DNA from 3 places in the Clostridium sulfidigenes genome. Region 2 is predicted to be linked to each of the others. Evidence: a T-box and tRNA genes for the amino acid it is inferred to sense, from the RefSeq annotation. Region 2 holds a T-box; the other regions hold tRNA genes.
What was found. A T-box is a leader RNA that pairs with one kind of tRNA and senses whether it is charged. The one in region 2 lies ahead of asnS (asparagine--tRNA ligase), so its partner is inferred to be a tRNA-Asn.

Region 1 (2,276 bases), on a different contig from region 2:
GGATACTTAGAAGTGGAGACTCCTATTTTATCTCCTATAGCTGGAGGAGCAGCTGCAAGACCATTCGTAACTCATCATAATACCTTAGATATAGATATGTATTTAAGAATTGCTACCGAGTTATACTTAAAAAGGTGTATAGTTGGTGGACTTGAAAAAGTATATGATATGGGTAAAAACTTCAGAAATGAAGGAATGAGTATAAGACACAATCCGGAATTTACAATGATAGAATTATATGAAGCTTATGCTGATTATAACGATATGATGAAAATAACAGAAGAATTAGTTGCATATGCTTGTGAGAAGGTTCATGGCAGCACTAAAGTAAATTACCAAGGAACTGAAATAGACTTTACACCACCATGGAGAAGAATTACTATGATTGATGCTGTAAAGGAATATGCAGGTGTAGACTTCAATGAAATTAAGACAGATGAAGAAGCTAGACAAATTGCAAAAGAAAAACATTTAGAATTTATAAAGGAATTAAAAGATTGTACAAAGGCAGATATATTAAATGGATTATTTGAAGAATATGCCGAAGAACATTTAATTCAACCAACATTCCTTTGTGATTATCCAGTAGAAATATCACCATTAACTAAGAAAAAACGTGGAAATGAAGCCTTTACTGAGAGATTTGAAGGATTTGTTTATGGTAGAGAAGTTTGTAATGCTTATTCAGAACTAAATGATCCTATAGTTCAAAGACAAAGATTTGAACAACAAGCAAAAGAAAGAGAGCTTGGAGATGATGAGGCTTATCTAATTGATGAGGAATTCATGAGTGCTCTTGAGGTAGGAATGCCTCCAACAGGTGGACTTGGAATTGGTATAGATAGAATAGTAATGTTCTTAACTGATTCAGTATCCATCAGGGATGTTATACTATTCCCAACAATGAAACCTCTACAATAATATAATTAATAATATATAATTTTAAAATTAATTTTACCCAAAAATTATTGCATATTAAAATAATTTTTGGGTAAAATGTTAAGGTACTAGTTTAATATATAATATCAGTAAATATATATTAAATAATTATTACATATTAAAAAGATTTCTGGATAAAATATTAAAGTATTCATATAATGTAAGTTAAATAAATTATTTTTTAAATTTTATAAAATAGTGTTGAATTTTACATTAAATATGCTATAATCTAGATATGAATTAAATATTCCGCGATAGCTCAACGGTGGAGCACTCGGCTGTTAACCGATAGGTTGGAGGTTCGAATCCTCTTCGCGGAGCCATTTTTTATAAGATAACTTACGGCGGGCTTTTAAGTCGGCTTATTTTGTTATAGTAAATAATATAACAAAATAACATTTTAATTTTATATTTAATTATAATATTATGTGAGGATAATATTATTAAAAACTGAATAATAACGATGACAAAGAAGAGTAGTAATAAAGATTTTAAAGAGAGATGATGGTGGGTGTAAATTATCATATCAATATTATGAAGGGAGCTTTTGAGTTAGTGATAAATTTTAAAGATGAGCTTTAGCTAATAAGGGTGGAACCGCGGATTAATTTCGTCCCTTAATTGGTTAAAGTTTTTTTATTTACAAATATTAATTTGTTAATTGCAATTAATAATAAAAAACATTGATGGAGGTAATGAACATGGCAAAAGAATTAACTATGGATAAAATGGTAGCTTTATGTAAAAATAGAGGATTTATATTTTCTGGGTCCGAAATTTATGGAGGACTTGCGAATTCATGGGATTATGGTCCTTTAGGTGTGGAATTTAAAAATAACGTTAAAAAAGCATGGTGGAAAAAGTTTGTTCAAGAAAATCCTTACAATATAGGTTTGGATTGTGCAATATTGATGAATCCAGAAGTTTGGGTAGCTACAGGTCATGTAGGTGGATTCTCTGATCCATTAATGGATTGCAAAGAATGTAAGGCTAGATTTAGAGCTGATAAGTTAGTTGAAGATCATATGGTTTCAGAAGGCGCAGAAGTAGCTGTAGCTGATGGATGGACTAATGAAGAGTATAAAGAATATATTGAAAAACATAATGTGGTTTGTCCAAAGTGTGGGAAAATGAATTATACAGATATAAGAAAGTTTAATCTTATGTTTAAAACTTTCCAAGGCATAACTGAAGACAGTAAAAATGAAATATATTTAAGACCTGAAACAGCTCAAGGTATATTTGTAAACTTTAAAAATGCTCAAAGAACATCAAGAAAAAAAGTACCTTTTGGAATAGCTCAAATAGGTAAATCTTTCAGGAATGAAATTACTCCA
Region 2 (2,276 bases):
TACATGGATAATATGGAAGAGTTAATTGAGTCGAAGGATATAACAGATATGTTATTTTTATATAATGTAAATACCTTTAATTCTGATGATTCTATATTAAATCTTAATTAATAATAACTTAATTAACAATAAATAGGAGCTTAGATATATTAATATCTAGGCTCCTTTATTTAATCAATATTGTGTATATATTCTAAGTATATTATTCAAGTTTTTTGCTTCCTTTAATTATTCTAGTGATAAAAAAGGCAAGTGTACCAAATACAGCAATTAAAACTATAGGTGTAAATAAAACACTTAAAGAACTTTGAGTTGCTGAACATATTGTCATATAAGAAAAATCAGAAACTAAGATTAATTTTAAAAATATCAGCATAGTTTTTAGATTAGTATATACAAAATTCTGATTTTTTTCTGTGATTTCTACAGGTACATTCCATATATTAGGAAACAGCGTTATGGTTGTAAGTCCTGTATATAAAATTATTGAAATTATAGGCATTATAAGTAGCATACCTTTCCCACTCCAGTTGGTAACAACTCCTTTAGCATTATAGTGAGATGGGATAGTATCAGGAAGGGTGCTCCAAATGAATATTAGATAGATTATTGAGCCTAGTAAGATTAATAGAGCTAGAGTTTCAAGGAATTTTTGAAATTTAGTAAAAGGGACTTTCTCTTTCATAGAATATCCTCCAAACATATAAATAATTAATAGATATTAAGCTATAATATAATTTTATAACAAATGTTAGATTATAACAAATACAAAATTTTTCACCAATAGTTGACATTCTAAAATCATGCACATATAATAATAGATAACAAGTGTTTTGAATAAATAATATAAACTTGAAAATACTAGTTAATAGATGAAAATAAAGACTGTGATGAGAAGAGTAGATATGAGAAGTAGTTAAAGCGAGTTGACGATGGTGGAAGGTCAATATGAAGCTCTTATTGAAGAACATCTCGGAGTTTCTAACCGAAATCTTAGGAGAGTAGACTTAGACGGAATCTCACCGTTAAAAGAGAAGAGTATCAAGAGAGATCTTTGTACTTGTTGAGTTGATCAATATGATAATTTGGGTGGTACCGCGGAATGTATCCTTTCGTCCCTGTTTTTTAGGGAAGGAAAGGTTTTTTTTATTGTCTTAAAATAGAATCATATTACCTCAACAGGCAATAATCAAATTATAAAAGGAGGATTTTATTATGGAAACAGTCTTAGTAAAAAGTCTTTACAGAGAAAGTGAAAAATACGCAGACCAAGATGTTTGTATTTCAGGATGGATTAGAACTTTAAGAAGTTCTAAAGCTTTTGGTTTTATAGAAGTTAATGATGGTAGCTTCTTTAAAAACCTTCAAGTTGTATTCGAGGATAGCCTTGATAACTTTAAAGATATAGAAAAGTTAAGTATTAGCTCATCTATAATAGTTGAAGGAAAACTTGTATTAACTCCAGGAAGTAAGCAACCTTTTGAAATTAAAGCTACAAAAATAGTAGTAGAAGGTGAATCAAGTAATGAGTATCCACTTCAAAAGAAGAGACACACCTTTGAATATTTAAGAACTATAGCTCACTTAAGACCTAGAAGTAATGCTTTTTCAGCAGTATTTAGAGTACGTTCTTTAGTTGCTTATGCAATTCATAGCTTCTTCAATGAAAGAGGATTTGTTTATACTCACACTCCAATAATTACAGGAAGTGACTGTGAAGGTGCAGGAGAAATGTTCAGAGTTACAACTATGGACCTTGAGAACATCCCAATGACTGAGGATAAGAAAATAGATTATAAGAATGACTTCTTTGGTAAGGAAACAAACCTTACAGTTAGCGGTCAGCTTGCAGCAGAAGCTTATGCTCTTGCATTTAGAAATGTTTATACTTTCGGACCAACTTTCAGAGCTGAAAACTCTAACACTGCAAGACATGCGGCAGAGTTCTGGATGGTAGAGCCAGAGATAGCTTTTGCAGATCTTAAGGATGACATGACATTGGCAGAAGATATGATAAAGTATATCATAAACTATGTTCTTGAAAATGCTCCAGAAGAAATGGAATTCTTCAACAGCTTTGTAGATAAGGGATTACTTGAAAGATTAAACCACGTTGCAACTTCTGACTTTGGTCATGTAACTTATACAGAAGCTGTAGAATTATTAAAGAAAGCAGATAAAGAGTTCCAGTACCCAGTAGAATGGGGTTGTGACCTTCAAACAGAGCATGAGAGATATCTTACTGAGGAAGTATACAAAAGACCAGTATTCGTTAC
Region 3 (2,276 bases), on a different contig from region 2:
TCGGGCTGAGCTCGAGGAGCGTAGGAGACAGCTTAGAAAAGCAGCAAAGGATAAGTTAACAGCTAATGTTACTAATTATGTGGCCAATCTAATAGAGTTAGCTAATAATAGTAGTGACCAAAGGGTGAAGCTCCAAGCTAATAAGTACCTATTAGACCAGGCTATTGGTTCACCATCCGTAACCAAAGAAGAAACAAATACTCCTGGTAATGGTGATAAGAGTAAAGATACTAATACTCTTAAGAAAGAGCTTGATGATATTAAGAACTTGAAGGTTGTTAAGTAGTTTGTTTGAAGTATGCTTATAATAAACAATTAAATAATATATAATTATGTTTGTTTAAAATTGTTTTATTAATAAATAAACAAATGTTTCATAAAGTTATTGACTCTAAATAAACACTAGGTATATAATGTAAATATAGAGATGACTGGAGAGGGGTACCTTCTAAAATGGAGGTCTATAAATACCCCGTTGACCAGTTACACAATTTCTATAATATTTTTGAAAAACCGGAGGTGTTTATAAATGAATATTGCTTATGCTAGAGTATCTTCATTAGAACAACATGAAGATAGACAACTTGAAGGACTTAAAAAATACAATATAGATAAATGGTTTACTGAAAAAGGTTCAGGAATAAATTATAACAGACCAGAGTTACAGAATATGCTTGAATTTGCTAGAGAAGGAGATACTATTTATATTTGGGATTTTTCAAGATTATCAAGGAGTCTTAAAGATCTTCTTAAGATAGTAGAACAATTAGAAAATAAGGGGATTACATTAATAAGTATTAAAGAGAATCTTGATAGCTCAACGCCAACAGGAAAACTAATGCTTAGCATGGTAGGAGCTATAAATGAATTTGAAAGAGCTAATACTCTTGAAAGACAAAGAGAAGGTATTGCAATTGCTAAGGCAAAGGGAAAATACAAGGGAAGAAAACAAATAGAATACCCTGATAACTGGAAAGAAGTATATGATGATTGGAAAGTAAGAGAAATTACTGCAGTAAAAGCAATGGAGCTTACTGGACTTAAAAAAAATACTTTTTATAAGTTAATAAAAGAGTATGAAGAAAATAAATAGAGGAAATTACCAAATCTTGTAGAATTTAATCTATGAGAGGAGGTGCTCATAATGAATTTTAAATATGGGGATGGGAATTATAATGAAGGTGATGTAATTGTTGTTAAGCTTGATAAACAAGCAAATGTAATTCTATTAGATCCTACTAATTTTAGTAATTTTAAAAATGGTAGAAAATATAGTTATTACGGTGGACTTGCTAAAGTTTCTCCATTTGAAATAATCGTTCCTAGAACTGGTCATTGGTATTTAGTCGTAAATTTAGGTGGTTATGCTGGAACAGTAAATTATTCAGTAAGTGTTATTAGTAATAGTTAGTTACAAAGAAGAGCTCTAGAAATAGGGTTCTTTTTATATATGGAAATATAGCTCAGTTTGGTAGAGCAGTAGGCTGTTAACCTATGTGTCGAGAGTTCAAATCTCTCTATTTCCGCCATGGCTTTCTTAGGCTGACATCCTTTCTTTGAATAAAAAGAACTTCAACTGTTATAATAGTATGACTGGGAAACCAGTAGATCTAAAAAGCACTTTATATGAGTGCTTTTTTTAATACATAAAAAATGAGGTGAGAGTATGAAAGGATATTATACTGCATATAAGTGCAAAGGTTGTGGTAAAGAAATTATTTTAATAACTTCAGAAGTTATTTCATCTAAAAATACTGGTAAATATATTTCATGCTCCCACTGTGGTTGTAAAAAGCTAACTAAGGAAAAAGAAACTGATGATCTTAGAGAAGTAATGAAAGCTAGAAGATATAAAAGAAATTCTAGAGGTGCTATTGAGCAGATTTAAAGGAATATTGGAACTTCTGTAGAATAATGTATTTTATGGGAGGGGATTTTAATGACTAATAAGATTGGAGAATTTTCTTTACCATCAAAAGAAGAATTAAATAATATGATGGAATTAAGTAGAGTTTCGCAAATGAATGAGTTATTGAGACCACAACGTGAATTAGAAAAACAAATAAACGAGGTTAGTAAGGAAATTGCATTAAAAAGAAAAGAAAAGGAAGACCGTGAAATAAGAAATCTTGAGATAAGTGAGGAAAGACTTGAATACGATAAATTAAAAGTTTTTCTTTTACAAAGTGTTAATAAAGAGCAAAAGGAAATGCTAGAAAAGGTTGATTCATTACTTGATACTATTGAATTTGGTAATAAAGTTGGAGAAAACAATT

Region 1: it encodes a tRNA-Asn, which carries the amino acid that the T-box ahead of asnS (asparagine--tRNA ligase) is inferred to sense. The anticodon was not compared.
Region 3: it encodes a tRNA-Asn, which carries the amino acid that the T-box ahead of asnS (asparagine--tRNA ligase) is inferred to sense. The anticodon was not compared.

The regions. Positions count from the first base shown of each region.
Region 1 covers NZ_JBQHQR010000029.1:3,740-6,015, forward strand. Annotated here, with positions in the region: gene lysS (lysine--tRNA ligase) at 1-921, shown strand, start outside; tRNA gene ACTNBA_RS18905 (tRNA-Asn) at 1,188-1,262, shown strand; T-box leader at 1,394-1,560, shown strand; gene ACTNBA_RS18910 (glycine--tRNA ligase) at 1,641-2,276, shown strand, end outside.
Region 2 covers NZ_JBQHQR010000008.1:148,488-150,763, reverse strand. Annotated here, with positions in the region: gene ACTNBA_RS11385 (DHHW family protein) at 1-111, shown strand, start outside; gene ACTNBA_RS11380 (DUF1648 domain-containing protein) at 203-685, opposite strand; T-box leader at 879-1,123, shown strand; gene asnS (asparagine--tRNA ligase) at 1,213-2,276, shown strand, end outside.
Region 3 covers NZ_JBQHQR010000004.1:196,395-198,670, reverse strand. Annotated here, with positions in the region: gene ACTNBA_RS06470 (helix-turn-helix domain-containing protein) at 1-286, shown strand, start outside; gene ACTNBA_RS06465 (recombinase family protein) at 530-1,093, shown strand; gene ACTNBA_RS06460 (DUF1883 domain-containing protein) at 1,145-1,411, shown strand; tRNA gene ACTNBA_RS06455 (tRNA-Asn) at 1,453-1,529, shown strand; gene ACTNBA_RS06450 (hypothetical protein) at 1,667-1,888, shown strand; gene ACTNBA_RS06445 (hypothetical protein) at 1,940-2,276, shown strand, end outside.